3 regions of the Pseudoalteromonas sp. SCSIO 43095 genome follow, and region 2 is predicted to be linked to each of the others. Evidence: predicted binding sites of a transcription regulator. Region 2 holds the regulator's gene; each other region holds the start of a gene.
The links. Region 2 encodes FliA, which starts transcription of late flagellar genes. Its sites were predicted from a motif close to CTAAAGNTNNNNNNNNNNNNGCCGATA; they were not measured.

Region 1 (6,318 bases), 360 kb from region 2:
AGGTTAGATGTGATTGGTTTGTTTGCTCGTTAATTATCGGGCTTGTTGCAATAAATCGCGTAGCGGCCATGCCCATAAAATGCATACCAGCCACGGCAAGGCCAAGAATAAGGGCACAAATAATACGATTATGCATAGGCGTTAATTTTTTAAAGTGTGCTGGTAAATGAAAACGTGCATAAAGACTTATAAAAGACAGCAGCACTGCAACAACAATTGAAGCGCCAAACCATATTAGATCATAACGAAGTAAAGGACTTAATTGCATCGCGGCCATACCGCTATAATGCATGGTGCCAACACCCGCGCCAAATAAAAGAGAGCTTAGAATTAAATTGATAATACGAGGGCGAGAGCTATATGTTTTCAAACAAGAAAAAGCAATGGTACATGCCAGTAAAGCCGGTATAAACGATACAAAAGTGAGTGTGGGGTCGTATTCAATTGTAGTGCACAAAGAAAATGCGAGCATTGCAATAAAGTGCATGCTCCAGATCCCGCCGGCAAGGACTAAGGCTGCGGTTATATTGGCTAACTTTCGATAAGATTTAAAATGTGTATTATTTGCTAAATCGAGAACGTGCAAAGAAAAATAAGCTGCAAAAATTGCGGTGAGTATAGATAGTGTCACTAAACTTGGGTCGTATACACCATTAATAATTAGGCTTGGATCTGGTTCGTTTATAAAAAAATTAGCTAACATCAATCATTCACATAATAACTCTTAAATTCAGTCTAATATAAAATACAATAATAATCACAAGGTATTGAGTTATAAATAACAAAAGTAACGTAAGTGTTTTAAGCTCTAAACCATACTATTTATTGAGTAGCACTAAATGCATTGTTATTAAAATGGCATTTAGTGGGGATTATTTATAGATTAGCCGTTATGGTACAAGGTAAAATAAAACCCAGTGGTTAATTATAAATAGGCAGCATTCATTGTTGGATTACACTTTAAAGCGTAGTAAGCGAAGAAAAACAGTGGCTATCAAAGTTGCACAACGTGAGCTTACGGTATATGCGCCCCATTTTGTAACGAAAACACAAATTAATGAATGGCTGTTAAGTAAACAGGACTGGATTGATGCTCAGTTACATAAGCAACAAATTCAAGCCGATACACGACAGTTTCCACTCAAAACCCAGAGTATTAAATTATTTAATGAAGCTGTTAATGTGCAATTTGAAAACGCAGCACGCACTCAATGGCAGCAGCACAATGAAAGCCAAACGCTGTTACTGAGTATTTCTTCACGTGTAAAGCATCAAACGCAAATGTATCAAAGTTTGCTAGAACAGTTTTTGCATGAGAAATTAGAAAGTTATATTGAAATGCGAGTTAACGATTATTGTCAGCTGATGGGTGAAAAGCTACCGAGTAATATTCGTATTCAATTGTATAAACGTCGCTGGGGTAGTTGTAATCGCAGGCGTGAACTAACCTTCAACTTACACTTGGCAAGTGCACCGACATGGGTCATTGACTATGTGATTGTTCATGAATTAGCACATTTAAAATATTTAAATCACAGCGCTCAATTTTGGCAACTTGTGGGATTATTTTATTCAGATTATAAACAAGCAAGTAACTGGTTAAACAATCATGGTATGAGTTTACAGTGGGTATTTGAATAAAAAGAAATAAGGTAGAGAAGTGGTGGAGGGAGCTGGATTCGAACCAGCGAAGGCTGAGCCGTCAGATTTACAGTCTGATCCCTTTGGCCGCTCGGGAACCCCTCCACACTAACTGTTATTGCATTTGGCCCCACTTAACTTAGCCTAAGAAAAGTGGTGGAGGGAGCTGGATTCGAACCAGCGAAGGCTGAGCCGTCAGATTTACAGTCTGATCCCTTTGGCCGCTCGGGAACCCCTCCAATGCAACGCGGCAGATAATAGCAAACTTCTTATTTAAGTAAAGAAAAAAGCTAAAGAAAATTCAAATTTAGCCGATAAATACTTATTAATTAGTTAAATAGGCTAAAGTCTATGCAGATTGGTGATTTGTTAATCACGGAGAGCCAGTTAAAAACGAGGCTTAACGAAAGTGTGCACGAAAACCGCCGAGGCGAGTTTGCACTTTTATTAGCAATGCTCTCTCACGATGCACTCGATTTTAGTGAATTCCACCTACCCAAAAGTGACACTAAGCATTATCAAGCTGATGAAGATGCTTTGCGTAAACAATTTGGCGCAGGTCCAAAGCAGCCATTAGCGCCAGATACCTTTAATATGTTAATTGGTAAAAATAACACAGAGCTTTTAGCAAAAATGGGAAGCGCTGTAGGGATGAGTGATATAAAGTTAACTCAGTGCTTAAAGCCTGAGCCATTTAATATTCGTGATGATAAAAACCACATTCCACTGACTGTCATTGATAACTGTGAACTAGCAGTCCGTCGACGAATTCAAAATACCAACACCGAGCTATCAAACCCTCAAATGGATGCGGTGGCATTTTATGATGATTTACAAAATGAAGCTATCCACCAGCCATTACATTTGTTTAGTGCCTAACTATATGTGTTCAATTGCTGCTTTATACATGCCATTTGATTGTAATAAACTGAGTTTATAGTAGAAAGTAACTATTGATTTTATAGATGCCATTTGATTGTAATAAACTGAGTTTATAGTAGAAAGTAACTATTGATTTTATAGATGCTTTATTTTAATAACTGATTTAATATAAAAAAAGCATCCAAAATTTAAATGCAATTGCTATAATGGCGCAAATGGTATGACATTAAATGCCATTATCATTAAACCAAGGTAATTAGGAACGTAATGAAGAAAACATTCACGCTGAATCATGAGAAAATCAAATACCCTCGTATGGTTGATGCTGCAAAGCATGAAGTGAAAAAATATTTGAAAAGAGAACGTAATAAAACTTTACCTGTTGATGCCGACTACTGGGCATTTGATTGTAAGTTTGGTAACACGGTTGAAGAAGCCCAAGTGGTTCACGTTGCTGAAATTAACAATCACATCAGTGAAATTGAAAAGCAAGGTTTAACTTCTTTTTACTTAGAGATTTTAGCAAGACCTGCACAGCGTCAAGATTTCGATGAAGATGATGGCGAGTAAAACGCTAATTTGCGTTTAGTGTAGTTTTTGAAAATGGGCCTTGTGGCCCATTTTTTGTAGCTGTTATTTATACACTATGACACTTTTTATACTTTTTATTACTGCCGCAAGGGCACGTATCATTGCGTTTTACTTTAATATCGGCAACCGGTGTAATCTCACCATCAAGGTATCGCCATTGTCCATCTTCTTTAATAAACCTTGAATTTTCTGCCAACTCGCAATATAAATTTTGATAAAAGTAGTGAGCTTTAAATGTAACAAACCCTGTTTCATCATTATAACCAGAGTCTAATATGGTTAAGTTTATAAAACGGCAACTATTTGCAAAATCTTTAATTTCTGAAATTGAGTTTTCAGCTTGTTTTTCTTTTGCATAACTTTCACGAACAAAAACCGCGTTTTTAACAGCATAAGCACTGTAGCGTGCACGCATAAGTTGCTCTGGTGTGTGTGGCTGTTTGGTTTTTAAATGAAAAGGCTCGCAGCAATCAGCATAAGGTTGCTGACTGCCACAAAAACATAATAGGGCGTTAGAAGTCATGATAAATGTACTGTGTATTAAAACGCTAGTTTATCAAGCTTATTGCGTAAGTGAAATCTCAGAATGAGCGCTTTTTTTGCTAAAGCAATACAACTTAGTGCGCGTATGGCTCAAGTTTAATGATAACTGCGACAGTTGTTGGTTATTTATTATGTCAGTCCAGGTGATCACCGCAGCAAAATTTCCATTGTGAAGTGCAGAATTTAAAACATACTCTAAATTAACTAAATGTTTTTGACGAATAACCAGTAATTTACTGGTATCAATTGAGCATGAATCAAGTAGCGCTTTGCTCGGTACGTTATCTGGTGCTATTAACAGTGTCCATGCGTTTAGGCTGTTGTATTGGTGTAATACTTTTAATAACTCAAACGTTGCTGAAATTTCATCTTCAATTTGTATAACGTTAACACAATCTGATTGGTCATCTTGTTGATAGCTTTTAACTGTTCTTACGGTAATTGGCTGTAACATAATCTTCTCACTCACTGGGTTTTTATACAGTACATTCATACAGTAGTTTATACAGTTGTTTGGTGCAAGTGTTTTTTTGCTATTTTTTGTACAGTTATTCATCTTAAAACGCGACAGTTACTATAAATATATAAATAATCTATATATAACAATGGTTTAATTTTTATTGAAAGTTAATGCCCACAGAATTAATTTTAAGGCTGGGAACAAATAAATACAGATGAACAGGGGGTATACAGTAGTTTAAATTAATTAAGCGTGCTTGTTTTGGCTATAAACGCTTAATTAATTTACAGATGAAATGAGTTGCTGGGCAGTGAAATTATTTTTCGCTACTAGGAGGGATCAAATGTGAGAATTGTAACTGGTGAATTTGTTCATACAGGCTGGCTGCGTAGCATTGAGCATCTTTAAGTCGTTTGGTATTAATATGTTTTCGTATATCGCTCATTGCTTCTATGGCAGGTTCATAGCCTTGACTACCGGCTAAGCTAAGCCACGCAGCACCATGAAATACACTTTGCGGCACACCTTGTCCTTTTATAAAAAACAGCCCTAAATAAAACTGCGCGCGATAATTTCCTGCCATTGCTGCCAAACGCATCCATTTTGCGGCTAAGGCGCCTTGTTCATTTTTAAGGTAATAAAGGGCTTTATTTAATGTGTCTTGATCGGTGTTTTTAGAGCTCGCAGGGAGATTTGCATCGCTTGGTTGCGTTACAAAAGAAAGAATGTTGTCTAATTGTTGCTCTAAGTCTTGGCCACTTGGTGTCGTTTTGATCATGCTACTTCGTTTGTTATTTTAATCACTTAGCTAGTTTAGTATATAGCAAGGTAAAATGTCCTCTAAAAAGTTATTTTTATGCTAAAATCTCGCCACTTTTTACAACCACAAGTTTATTATGCTCGAAGCCTTATTCAAAATCCGTGCAAATGATTCTTCGGTTCGCCGTGAATGTATTGCCGGTATGACTACATTTATTACGATGGTTTATATCGTATTCGTTAACCCAGCTATGCTTGCTGAAGCGGGTATGGATCAAGGTGCTGCCTTTGTTGCCACCTGTATTGCAGCTGCAATAGGGTGTTTTATTATGGGTTTGTGGGCCAATTACCCACTGGCATTGGCACCGGGTATGGGATTAAATGCATTTTTTACCTATGGTGTTGTATTAGGTATGGGTTATAGCTGGCAAGCTGCGTTGGGTGCGGTATTTATGTCAGGGTGTATATTTTTAATTCTAAGCTTATTTAAGGTGCGAGAGTGGATTATTAATGCAATCCCTCTGGTGCTCAAGCAAGCAATAGCAACGGGTATTGGCGCATTTTTAGCTCTCATCGCACTTAAAAGTGCCGGTATTATTGTATCAAGTCCTGCAACACTGGTGCAGTTGGGTGATATTACCTCGCCGGGTCCTTTATTGGCTATTTTCAGCTTTTTTGTTATTGCTGCACTGCTTTATCGCGATTTTAAAAGTGGCGTACTGATCAGTATTTTACTAGTCACCGCGATTGCTGTGTCTATGGGGTTAGTGGAGTATCATGGTGTTATTGCAATGCCACCTTCTATCATGCCGACCTTTATGCAACTGGACTTTAGTGCCGCGTTTGAACTGTCGATGTTGAGTGTTATTTTTGCGTTTTTATTCGTTGATTTGTTTGATACCTCAGGCACGTTAGTTGCGGTAACTCAGAAAGCTGGTTTAGCAGATAAAAACGGTAATATGCCGCGTTTAGGTCGTGCATTAAGCGCCGACAGCACAGCTACCATTGCAGGTGCAATGCTCGGTACTTCAACAACCACGTCATACATTGAGTCTGTTGCAGGTGTATCTGTTGGTGGTCGAACTGGTTTGACCGCTGTGGTTGTGGGTTGCTGCTTTTTACTGATGATGTTTTTTGCGCCTTTAGCTCAAATGGTGCCTGCATACGCAACCGCGGGAGCTATTTTATATGTATCTGTATTGATGCTACAAAACTTAAAGTTTGTAAATTGGGACGACATGACTGATGCAATTCCGGTGAGTGTTGTATTATTAATGACACCGCTGACTTTCTCAATTGCACACGGTATTGCACTTGGTTTTATTTCTTATACGGCGGTAAAAGTGCTGTGTGGCAAAAAAGATCAGGTAAGCATTAGTGTCTGGATTTTAACGGCCTTGTTTATTGTTAAGTTCGCATTTTTATCTTAATGCAGGCAGCTT
Region 2 (6,318 bases):
AAAGACAGATCAAGATTGTCAGCTCTGTAGGCCAACAATAAGATTTTAAAGGGGTTTGAATTATGAAAATTAAACGTTTTTTTGCTAAAGACATGCGCACTGCACTAAAAGAAGTCAAAGAAGAGTTGGGTGTTGATGCGGTTATTATGTCAAATAAAAAACTAGCTAATGGCGTTGAAATTGTTGCTGCAGTTGATTACGACAAAGCAGCGACAAAACCGCCAGAGCAGCCTCAAAGTCAACCTGCTGCAAGCGCTTCATTTGCACATACTGAGCAAAGTTCACATAATTTTGTTAAACCAGAACCGCAACGCGCTCAACCTAAGCCACAAGCAAAGGTTGCAGATAGCTTACAAGCCTTACTAGAGCGTCAGTCTCCACGTCCTCGTTCAGCAGAGCTTGCTTCAATGTTTTCACACTCTGGTATTGACACATCTGGCCACTATCAAGAACAAGAGCTTGTGCAATCACGACCTAAAAATATGTTTGAACGTGAACAAAGCGCGCCAGTGCGTCCTCGCACCCAAGCCGATAGCTTAGGTTTTGACGACTTAGACAGTGGCTTTGACGATTTAGATTCACCTAGCGCACCGGATCAGCAAACAATGCATAAAGAATCCAGTGACATCAGCACAATGCGTGAAGAAATGAACGCAATTCGTCAACTATTAGAGCACCAAGTATCAGGTTTAATGCAGCAAGATATGGCACGTCGCGATCCGACCCGTGCATGTATGATTGACCGCTTAGTCGGTATGGGGATAGAGAAAAATGTTGCTGAGCAAATGGCATGTTTTGTACCAGACGACGTGTCTCGCCAACAAGGCTGGAAAGCTTTATTGAACATGGTTGAAGATCAAATGCAAACCACGAACAACGAAATACTTCGCCAAGGCGGTGTTTTTGCGTTAGTCGGACCTACTGGCGTGGGTAAAACCACCACAGTTGCAAAACTGGCAGCATTGGGTGCACAAAAATACGGTGCCGATAAAGTAGCGCTTATTACTACCGATACCTACCGTATTGGTGCTTATGAGCAGCTAGCAACGTATGGTCGTATTATAGGTTGTGGCGTTAAACAAGTTAAAGATGCAAATGAATTAGCAGAAGTTTTATATCATTTACGAAATAAACGTCTAGTTTTAATTGATACAGCGGGAATGAGTCAACGTGATTTACGCTTAACCGAGCAGTTAAACACCTTGATGCGTAATCAGCGTGTTGATATACGTAGTTATTTAGTATTAAGTGCGACGGCGCAAATTAATGTATTGCAAGAAACAGTAAGGCACTTTAAAAAAGTACAGCTAAGTGGATGTATTTTTACTAAACTTGATGAGTCATTGAGTTTAGGTGAGATTATTAGTATTGCGATTCAAAATCGTCTCCCAATAGGGTATCTTACTAACGGTCAGCGAGTACCAGAAGATATTAGAGTGGCAAATGCCGAAAAACTAGTAAAAAAAGCTGAGCAATTGTATTTAAAAAGAATAAAAGCACAACAATCACGACACCAATCAGTGGCGTCGAGCACAGTAGAGATGTATGATTAACACAGTTTTAGATCAAGCAAGCGGCCTTCGCAAAATGAGCAAGAATAATAATAACGGCGTAAAAGTTATCGCTGTCACCGGCGGCAAAGGTGGAGTGGGTAAAACGAACGTATCCCTTAATACGGCAATCGCGTTAGGCCAACAAGGCAAACGTGTGCTTGTACTAGATGCTGATTTAGGATTAGCGAATTGTGATGTGATGCTTGGACTGCGCGTTGAGCGTAATTTATCTCATGTTTTATCGGGCGAATGTGAACTTGATGATATTTTAGTCGAAGGTCCCGCAGGCATAAAAATAGTGCCTGCAACATCGGGTTCGCAAAGTATGGTTGAGTTATCACCCTCAGAGCACGCTGGACTTATTCGTGCATTTAGTGAACTTAACACCGACTTTGATATTTTAATTGTTGATACCGCTGCGGGTATTTCCGATATGGTGCTGAGTTTTTCTCGCGCAGCGCAAGATGTGCTTGTGGTGGTATGTGATGAGCCTACATCAATTACCGATGCCTATGCTTTAATTAAAGTACTTAGCCGTGAGCACGGCGTTTATAAATTTAAAATTGTTGCCAATATGGTGCGCAGTCTACGCGAAGGGCAGGAATTGTTTGCAAAACTTTCAAAGGTTACCGACCGATTTTTAGATATATCAATGGAGTTGGTTGCAACGGTTCCATATGATGAAAATATGCGCAAATCAACGCGCCGCCAAAAAGTAATTGTTGAGATTTTTCCTGGGTCGCCTGCTGCAATTGCTTTTAAAACACTGGCTACAAAAATTGCTAAGTGGCCAACACCTAGCCAAGCCTCGGGTCATTTAGAGTTTTTCATTGAGAAACTAGTTAGTAACTAACAATGACAATACCGGTGAATAGAGTTATGGGATATCAGTCAACACAGAATTTAAATATGATTGTTGAAAAGCATGCCTCATTAGTCAAAAAAGTGGCGTGCCATTTAATTGCTCGTTTACCGGCCAGTGTGCAGCTAGATGATTTAATTCAATCGGGTATGATTGGTTTAATTGAAGCTTCAAAAAACTTTGATGCAAGCAAAGGTGCAAGCTTTGAAACCTTCGCCGGTATTCGTATTCGTGGTGCGATGATAGACGAAATGCGCCGAGGCGATTGGGTTCCACGTTCAGTTCACAGAAAAAGCCGTTTGGTTGCAGAGACTATTGTTGCGCTTGAGAACAGTTTAAACCGTGAACCTAAAGATAGTGAAGTTGCTGAAAAACTTGAAATTTCGCTAAATGAGTATCATCATATTTTAAACGATGTAAATGTAAGCAAAGTGTTAGGCATTGAAGACCTTGGTATAGATGACGATGTGATTACACCCCATGGCCAAGATTTAGCACTAGACAAACCGTTTAATAATGTTAAAAATGAACGGTTTAATGAGTCTTTACTCAGTGCAATAAAGTCGTTACCGGAGAAAGATGCAATGGTGCTTTCTTTGTACTATAACGATGAGATGAATTTAAAAGAAATTGGGCATATACTCGATGTAAGTGAATCGCGTGTAAGTCAGATACATGGTCAGGCGATGATTAAGCTTAAAGCAAAAATCAATGACTGGATAAACTAGAAGTAAGTAAATAAAGGTTCAGGCCTCACTGGAGGATGTTTTGGATAAAAACATTAAAATTCTTGTTGTTGATGATTTCTCAACAATGAGACGTATTATTAAAAATCTGTTGCGCGATTTAGGTTTTACCAATGTTCAAGAAGCAGATGACGGGTCAACTGCTTTGCCTATGTTGCAAAATCAAGCGTTTGATTTTGTTGTAACAGATTGGAATATGCCAGGCATGCAAGGTATTGATCTTTTAAGGGCAATTCGAGCGGATGAAAAATTAAAGCATATTCCTGTTTTAATGGTTACAGCAGAAGCTAAAAAAGAACAAATAATTGCTGCGGCCCAAGCAGGTGTTAATGGTTATATTGTTAAACCATTTACTGCAAGTACATTGAAAACTAAATTAGAAAAAGTGTTCGAACGCTTAGGTTAATGAGAGGGAGAGGCTTATGTCAGCACCTGCTGCGCCTCAGATTACTTTAGAACAAGCTCGCCAGTTAGTTGTTTTTTTAGAAAATGGTGAGCAAGATAAAGCGAATCAGTTAATTTTAGAAACAGCTTCACAAGAGCAATCACATTTATTTGCTGAGGTGGGAAAGTTGACTCGTCAACTGCACGAAGCTTTAAAAAGTTTCGAGTTAGACACGCGTTTAACAGACATTACCACTGATGCCATCCCTGACGCAAAAAAACGCCTTAACTATGTCATGGAAATGACAGAAAACGCAGCCAATAAGACAATGGATGCGGTTGAAGCAAGCTTACCATTAGCACAAGAAATCGCTGACGAAATAGCTGATATCAAGCCAACGTGGGATCGTTTAATGAACCGCGAAATAGAGCTTGGTGAGTTTAAATCACTTTGCCATAGTATTGATAAGTTTATGAGCAGTTCTCATCACAAAACCGATGAGTTACAAATGCTGATGACTAATGTGCTGATGGCTCAAGACTATCAAGATTTAACCGGTCAGGTTATTCGCCGTGTTATTGAACTTGTCCGTGAAGTTGAAGAAAGTTTAATTCACCTTTTAACTGCATTTGCAGCGCAAGGTGGTGAGATTGAACCCACTGAACAACCAGAAAAAATAGAAGATCCCATTGTTGCACAAACACTAGCAGGTCCCGAAGGGCCTATTATTGATAAAGAATCGCGTAATGATGTTGTATCTGATCAAGATGAAGTTGATGATCTATTATCAAGTTTGGGCTTCTAATAGGGGAGTACTGCATGAGCTTTGAAGTCGATGAAGATATTTTACAAGACTTTTTAGTAGAGGCCGGAGAAATCCTTGAGCTTTTATCTGAACAGTTAGTAGAACTGGAAAACAATCCAGATGATACTGAGCTACTAAACGCAATATTTCGCGGTTTCCACACTGTAAAGGGTGGCGCTGGCTTTTTGGCTATGACAGAGCTTGTTGATGCATGTCATGGTGCTGAAAATGTGTTTGATTTACTGCGCCAAGGTGTAAGAACAGTTAACTCTGAATTAATGGATGTGATTTTACAAGCACTGGACACCATTAATGAAATGTTTGCCACGATTAAAAATCGTGACCAGCCAGAGCCTGCGGATCCAGAATTACTTGCTGTACTTCACAAACTTGGGCAGCCACCGACAGCAGAAGAGCTTGCCGGCGATTCTGTGGTTGAAGATATAGCTTCTGTGGAAACTCTATCGGTAGAGCCTGAACCAGTTGCAGAGCAACCGAGCAACGATGCTAAAGAAGACCCGTTTGCTTTTGATGAATTATTTAGCGGCCCAGATAGCAGCAGTACTGAGTCTCAGGTTGATGAAATAACCGAAGACGAATTCGAAAGCCTACTTGATGAACTTCATGGAAAAGGGCAAGCCCCACAAGAAAAACAATCATCATCAAGTGACAATGATGTCAGTGGTGATATAACTGACGATGAATTCGAAAGCCTACTTGATGAACTTCATGGTGTAGGCAGCTTTGGCGAAGTGAGCCAAGCAACCTCAAGTACACCACAACAAACACCATCAGCTCCTGTGGCTCCACCAAGTAACGAGCAAAGCTCGGGCGATAATGAAATAAGTGACGACGAGTTTGAAGCGTTACTTGATGAGCTTCATGGTAAAGGTGCACCTAAATCGATAGAAACACCGGCTCCTGTAAGTAAACCAGAACCTGTAGTCGAGAATAAACCTGCGCCTGCTGCGACACCAAAGCCACAGCCTAAACCAGAGCCAGCTAAGCCGGCTTCTGCGGCACAAGCAGCTCCCGCTAAAAAAGCAGCGCCTCCACCGGCAGAAACAACGGTACGAGTTGATACCAAACGCTTAGACCAAATAATGAACATGGTAGGTGAACTGGTACTTGTGCGAAATCGTTTGGTAAGTCTAGCGACTAACTCTGATAGCGAGGCCATGGGTAAAGCAATTTCTAATTTAGATGTAGTGACAGCTGATATCCAAGGTGCGGTAATGCAAACACGAATGCAGCCAATCAAAAAAGTATTTGGCCGCTTCCCACGTGTGGTACGTGATTTAGCTCGTTCATTGAATAAAGATATCAACTTGCAAATGGTAGGCGAGGACACTGATTTAGATAAAAACTTAGTGGAAGCGCTTGCTGATCCGTTAGTGCATTTAGTGCGCAATTCAGTGGATCATGGCATTGAAATGCCAGACGTTCGTGAAGCATCAGGTAAACCTAGAACCGGTACTGTTACTTTATCAGCGTCTCAACAAGGCGATCATATCTTGCTTACTATCCAAGATGATGGTGCTGGTATGGATGCTGAAAAGCTTAAAAAGATTGCCATTAACAAAGGGGTGCTTGATCACGACCAAGCGAGTCGTCTTTCTGATACCGAAGCTTATAACCTTATTTTTGCACCTGGGTTTTCAACTAAAGAAGAGATTTCAGATATTTCTGGCCGTGGCGTTGGTATGGATGTGGTTAAAACAAAAATCACTCAACTCAATGGCTCAGTAAATATTAAATCAGAGATGGGCGTAGGTACTACTTTAGAGATTAAAGTACCACTGACACTGGCAATACTGCCTACCTTAATGGTAGTGGTTGGCGAACAAACATTTGCTTTGCCGCTGGCGGGTGTTAGTGAAATATTCCACTTGGATTTAACAAAGACCAATGTGGTTGATGGTCAGCTTACTATAATAGTTCGTAAAAAATCGATTCCGTTATTCTAC
Region 3 (6,318 bases), 1.5 Mb from region 2:
AACCAACTATAGAAACTTTAACCACGCCATCACGAAAACTTACTGCGGCTGCGTTAGGTAAAAAGCCAGTACTTAAAACTGACGAGCGTGATGTAACGCTTACCTATACCGCCATCGATTACTATGCACCTGCAAGTATAGAGTTTAGGTATAAACTCAATGGGCTTGATAATGATTGGCGCTATGCAAATACCCGCCGAGAAGCAATTTACACTAACTTACCAGCAGGTATGTTTTTATTTGAATTAGAGACAAAACGTCAAGGTGAAGATTGGGGCAAAGCGCAATCGGCCGAATACGCTTTTGTGGTGCCTGAACGATTTGGTGAAACTATATATTTTAGATTACTGATCACCAGTGGTTTTGTGTTGCTCTTTTATTTGGTGTTTTGGGTATTTAAAGTTCAAGAGCGACGTAAGCAGCAAGTTCTTGAGGGGCTTATTACTGAGCGAACTCTTGAGCTTCGCCAAGCAAACGATAAATTAAACCAAGTAAACTCTCAGCTTAAGCTTGTTAGTCACTCTGATGAGCTAACAGGGCTGAGAAGTCGCCGTTTTTTGTTTGATCAACTACCAAAAGATATTGAGCATTTTCAGCGTAACTCGCAGTCATTGCAGGCTCAAGGTAAATCGTTGGTATTGTTAATTATTAATTTAGATAACTTTAGCCGCATTAACGATGCCTATGGCCCTATTGCCGGAGATAGCTGTTTACAACAAGTAGCGGCATTACTTAACTCGCGTACCCAAGGTTCTGATTATGTTGCCCGTTGGAGTGGTGATGAGTTTTTACTGTTATTGCGCGATTTTAAATGTAATTTAATCGACAGCTATGTATCTGAATTATGCCAAGCAATTGCTGATTATTCGTTTCAGCTTCCTAACGGTGAAACAACCAATATAACAGCGTCAGTCGGGTGGTCGTTCTATCCTTTACCTCTTTTAGGTGGGCAAGTTATTAGCTGGGAAACATCAATTAATCTAGCTGACATAGCATTACATCAAGTTAAAAAACGTGGCGGCGATGGCGTCGCTAATATTACCTTTGACGAGCAATTAGATGCATTTGAGTTTGAGCAAAACCCCAATGTTGAACAGCAAATTGGTTTGTTACAAAGCAATGGTCTAGCCGACATTAAGGTGTGGATGCGCTAGAGATTATAGATGAGCAATAAAAAAGGAGCCAATGGCTCCTTTTTTATTAAACACTATAAGTATTAGCTCATAAATGCTTTAATTGAAGTTAAAATACCATGTTCACCCAACCCCATTTCATCGTGCATTTGCTGTTGTGTGCCATGTTTAATGAATTCATCAGGAATACCTAAGTTAAGCACTTTTACATCGGCTTTAATGCTCGCTAAATATTCATTAACTGCAGAGCCTGCACCGCCCGCAATCGCGTTATCTTCAAGGGTTACAATAATATCGTTATCATTAATCAGCTCATCAATTAATGCCGTATCAAGTGGCTTAATAAATCGCATGTTTACTAATGTGGCATTGAGCTCATTAGTGGCAAGTTGTGCGTTTTCAAGCAAGGTACCAAATGACAATATAGCCACTTTAGTACCTTTTTTAATTACATTCGCTTTACCAATTTCTAGCTTTTGCATAGTGCTTTGAATGTCTGCTGAGCCTGCACTACCACGCGGGTAACGAACAGCAACAGGACAATTAGCTTGATAGCCTGTATAAAGCATATGACGGCATTCGTTAGTATCACTTGGGGCCATAATGACCATGTTAGGTATACAGCGCATAAAGCTTAAGTCGTAGGCGCCTTGATGGGTTTCACCATCGGCTCCTACAATACCGGCGCGGTCTATAGCAAATAATACCGGTAGGTTTTGCAGTGCAACGTCGTGAATTAGTTGATCGTACGCGCGTTGTAAAAAGCTAGAATAGATAGCCACAACGGGCTTTAAGCCCTCACAGGCAAAACCTGCAGCAAGAGTAACGGCGTGTTGTTCTGCTATCGCTACGTCAAAGTATTGTTCTGGATACACTTTAGAAAAACGTACCATACCTGAACCTTCACGCATAGCTGGTGTGATTGCCATGAGTTTACTGTCTTGCTCGGCCATGTCACAAAGCCAATCACCAAACACATTTGAGAAAGTCGCCGCACCTGGCTTAGATTTTGGTAAGCTTGATGTTGCAGGATCAAATTTTGGTACGCCATGATAACCAATCGGATCGGCTTCGGCAGGCTTATAACCTTTGCCTTTTTGGGTTTTTATATGTAAAAGCTGTGGGCCTTTTAAGTTACGCATATTGCGCAGCGTATCAACCAACATATTCACATCATGTCCATCAATTGGGCCAATGTAATTTAGACCTAATTCTTCAAAAAAAGTACCCGGGATCATCATCCCTTTAATATGTTCTTCCATACGGCTGGCAAGCTCTTTTACCGGCGGTACACCAGAGAGCAGCTTTTTACTGCCTTCACGGATGTTGGTATAAAAGCTACCTGATAAAATACGCGCAAAATGATTGGTTAACGCACCGACGTTTTCAGATATCGACATTTCGTTATCGTTCAAAATGATCAGCATGTCTGATTTAACATCGCCAAGGTGGTTCATTGCTTCAAAGGCCATACCCGCAGTAATTGCGCCATCGCCGATTACCGCGACTGTTTTACGCCCTTTGCCTTCTTTTTGCGCAGCAATGGACATACCCAGCGCCGCAGAAATTGAGGTACTTGAATGGCCAACACTAAAGGTATCGTATTCACTTTCATCTCTAAAAGGGAAAGGGTGCAATCCGTCTTTTTGGCGAATGGTATGCATTTGGTCACGGCGGCCAGTCAGTATTTTATGCGGATAAGCTTGATGGCCCACATCCCAGACCAAACGGTCATCGGGTGTGTTGTATACATAATGTAATGCAACGGTAAGTTCTACGGTTCCTAAACCAGACGCTAAATGACCGCTACTTTGCGATACCGAATTGACTAAATAGTCACGCAATTCATGGCTAAATGCAGGAAGCTTATCTTGTGCTAACTCTCGCAAGTGGGCTGGTTCGTTCACCAAATCAAGTAATGGATACTTGCTGCTATCAAGTGTCATGGTTTTTTATATATCCTTCGCTAATATTAACCCTCCTCAAAACAAACGAGGTTTAAAAGGCGACTTAATATTCAGTAATAATTTTGTTCTAAGATTTAATACGGTTTAGCCATGTTTAATGGTCACGTTCAATTAAATAGTTTGCCAATGCCGCTAAATCTGTTGTGTCTGCGTCAATGTTAGCTAATGCCTCATGGGCTTGTTGTATTAAATTTTGTGCTTTTTGCTTAGCGCCTAGCATACCTAATAAAGCGGGGTATGTCGCTTTATTCGCTGCAATATCTGACCCTTGTGGCTTGCCTAAAGTAAGCGTATCGCCCTCAACATCTAAAATATCGTCATGAACCTGAAATGCAAGCCCTATAGCGTATCCAAAAGTTGATAAGTTATCTAAAGTTTGTTGGCTCGTATTAGGAGCACACAGTGCACCAAGAGTAATCGCACAATTTATTAGCGCACCGGTTTTAAGTTTATGAATACGTTCTAACTCATCAACAGTAATAACCTTATCGGTTGCTGCAATATCACGGCCTTGTCCGGCAACCATACCTTGTAACCCCGAAGCATGCGCTAATGCTGCGATCATTTTTAATTGTGCTTCAGTCGAGCATTTAAATTTATGCTTGGCAATAAGTTCAAATGCTAAAGTTTGCAGTGCATCTCCAGCTAAAATCGCTTGTGCTTCACCGTATACAATATGGCAAGTAGGGCGACCACGGCGTAAGTCGTCATCATCCATCGCAGGTAAATCGTCATGCACTAATGAATAACTATGAATGCATTCAATGGCTGCTGCCAGCACATCTAAATCACGTTTTTCAGCACCGAGCATTTTGCCTGTGGTATAAACCAAAAAAGGGCGTAATCTCTTCCCGCCATTCATTAGACTGTAATGTGTGGCTTCTTTTATGGTGTTGTCGCTTTCAAGTGGTTGTTCGAAATAAATGTTGAGTGTATTGACTACATCATCTTGAGCGAGCTTTATTTGTTCTTTTATGCTCACAATTATTCCAAATCGTTATCAAACTGAGTAAGCGGTGCTTTTTCGTCATTACCCATTAATATCGACACCTTTTGCTCAGCTTGTTGAAGTTTGCCTGAAGATGCGCTCGCAAGTGCAATACCTCGCTCAAATTGCTTTAAAGACTGTTCAAGCGATAAATCACCTTGTTCCATTTCACTGACAATTGTTGTTAGCTCTTCTAGTGCTTGTTCGAAACTTAAATTTTCAGGTTTTTTAGTCGCCATCTTTATTTTCAACTTACATAATAAATTTAGACGCCAATTTTAGGGGGAATGCTAAACTAGGTCAAAGAATGATATTGTTTTTTGATAGATAAATGCTGTTGATTGGGTTTTATTGCGTTTCAACGTTATTTTTTAAAATTATTAATTTTGATTAATTAGGTTGATTACCTATGTTGATCTAAAATAGGACTAATCGTAATTTTACCGTTTATCATAAAAATCACTTAAGTATTTCAGTATCTTGCCGATAAACAATTAATAACAACGCTTGCGAAGAAAAAATATAAAACCTTTGGAGGGAATGTGGATTTAGCAACCATTATTGGGATCCTTGGCGCAATTGGCTTAATTGTCATGTCCATGTTTATGAGTAGTAGCGGTGAAGTCGCTATGTTTTACAATACCCCTTCTGTGGTTATCGTATTTGGTGGTTCCCTTTTTATCGTTTTATCTAATTTTACCATGTCGCAATTTCTTGGCATTGGTAAAGTATGTGCAAAAGCGTTTATGTTTAAAATTGAACCCCCTGAAGCGTTAATTGAAAAGGCGGTTGAGCTAGCAGATTCTGCCCGAAAAGGCGGGTTTTTAGCCTTAGAAGAAGCTGAAATTCCAAATCCATTCATGCGCAAAGGCGTTGATATGCTCGTGGATGGGCATGATGCGGATGTAGTGCGTGCAACATTACAAAAAGATATTTCCCTGACGACGACTCGTCATGAAATGGGCGCAAGCTTATTTAAGTCGCTAGGTGATATTGCTCCCGCAATGGGGATGATCGGTACGTTGATAGGCTTAGTGGCTATGCTCTCGAACATGGATGATCCAAAAGCAATCGGACCTGCAATGGCGGTAGCCTTGTTAACAACGTTGTATGGGGCATTTTTGGCGAATGTTGTCGCCATTCCTATTCAGGTAAAACTTGAACTGCGTAAAGACGAAGAGGCCATGAATCAGCGCTTAATTTTAGATGCGGTATTAGGCATCCAAGATGGCCAAAATCCTAAAGTAATTGAAGGGATTTTGAAAAATTATCTAGCTGAATCAAAACGCACAGTCAATACTGAGGAATAATTATGTCAGATGAAGAGTGCAAATGCCCTCCTCCAGGGTTACCTGCATGGATGGGGACATTTGCCGATTTAATGTCGCTATTAATGTGCTTTTTTGTACTTTTACTCGCATTTTCTGAAATGGATGTACTTAAATTTAAACAAATTGCGGGCTCAATGAAGTTTGCTTTTGGTGTACAAAATAAAATAGAGGTAAAAGACATTCCAAAAGGGACATCTGTTATTGCTATGGAGTTTACGCCGGGTAAACCTGAGCCAACTCCTATAGAAACCATTCAGCAACAAACGGTTGAAATGACTCAACAAATGCTTGAGTTTCAGGCGGGAGATGAAAGCTCCGCAGGTGGACGTCAAGAACAACGTGGTGAAAAGCGAGGTGGTGAATCAAGCAGTACCTCAGAGGAAGTTGCTGCAGCTACGGCAGTGTCTGCTGCTGATCAAGAGCAAATAAATGACTTAGTTAAAAAAATTGCGCAACAGCTTGAAAAACAAATTATTGATGGGGCTATTGAGCTTGAATCTTTAGGGCAGCAAATCATAATTCGTATTAGAGAAAATGGCTCGTTTCCATCGGGGAGTGCATTTTTACAACCACAATTTAAACCTATCATTCAAGATATTGGCCGATTACTTAAAGATGTACCCGGTGAAATTACAGTGTCTGGTCATACGGATGATTTTCAGGTATCCAACGAGCTTTACATTAATAACTGGGATTTATCCTCTAAACGCGCAGTTGCGGTAGCGAGTGAATTACAAAAAGTTCCAGGTTTTGATAAAACCAGAATGATGGTGGTAGGGCGTGCAGAAACACGACCTTTAGTACCTAATGATTCCCGCGAAGATCGCAGACGCAATCGCCGTGTAGAAATATCTATTTTACAAGGTAAGGCAAAAGAGTCAGCGCCAATTGATGTAAGA

Region 1: the regulator FliA is predicted to act here: its motif matches at 1,932-1,958, upstream of LOC50_RS05060 (VC2046/SO_2500 family protein).
Region 3: the regulator FliA is predicted to act here: its motif matches at 4,551-4,577, upstream of pomA (flagellar motor protein PomA).

What each region holds. Positions count from the first base shown of each region.
Region 1 covers NZ_CP087995.1:1,043,411-1,049,728, forward strand. The annotation lists gene LOC50_RS05040 (PAS domain S-box protein) at 1-703, opposite strand, end outside; gene LOC50_RS05045 (M48 family metallopeptidase) at 949-1,641, shown strand; tRNA gene LOC50_RS05050 (tRNA-Tyr) at 1,662-1,746, opposite strand; tRNA gene LOC50_RS05055 (tRNA-Tyr) at 1,796-1,880, opposite strand; gene LOC50_RS05060 (VC2046/SO_2500 family protein) at 1,993-2,520, shown strand; gene LOC50_RS05065 (DUF6172 family protein) at 2,791-3,093, shown strand; gene LOC50_RS05070 (YchJ family protein) at 3,161-3,637, opposite strand; gene LOC50_RS05075 (SulA-like leucine-rich domain-containing protein) at 3,677-4,111, opposite strand; gene LOC50_RS05080 (SEL1-like repeat protein) at 4,434-4,895, opposite strand; gene LOC50_RS05085 (NCS2 family permease) at 5,014-6,306, shown strand.
Region 2 covers NZ_CP087995.1:684,289-690,606, forward strand. The annotation lists gene flhA (flagellar biosynthesis protein FlhA) at 1-41, shown strand, start outside; gene flhF (flagellar biosynthesis GTPase FlhF) at 63-1,553, shown strand; gene LOC50_RS03195 (MinD/ParA family ATP-binding protein) at 1,546-2,406, shown strand; gene LOC50_RS03200 (RNA polymerase sigma factor FliA) at 2,433-3,143, shown strand; gene cheY (chemotaxis response regulator CheY) at 3,184-3,567, shown strand; gene LOC50_RS03210 (protein phosphatase CheZ) at 3,584-4,351, shown strand; gene LOC50_RS03215 (chemotaxis protein CheA) at 4,366-6,318, shown strand, end outside.
Region 3 covers NZ_CP087995.1:2,164,537-2,170,854, reverse strand. The annotation lists gene LOC50_RS10245 (ligand-binding sensor domain-containing diguanylate cyclase) at 1-1,154, shown strand, start outside; gene dxs (1-deoxy-D-xylulose-5-phosphate synthase) at 1,217-3,079, opposite strand; gene ispA ((2E,6E)-farnesyl diphosphate synthase) at 3,195-4,082, opposite strand; gene xseB (exodeoxyribonuclease VII small subunit) at 4,085-4,327, opposite strand; gene pomA (flagellar motor protein PomA) at 4,631-5,398, shown strand; gene LOC50_RS10220 (flagellar motor protein MotB) at 5,401-6,318, shown strand, end outside.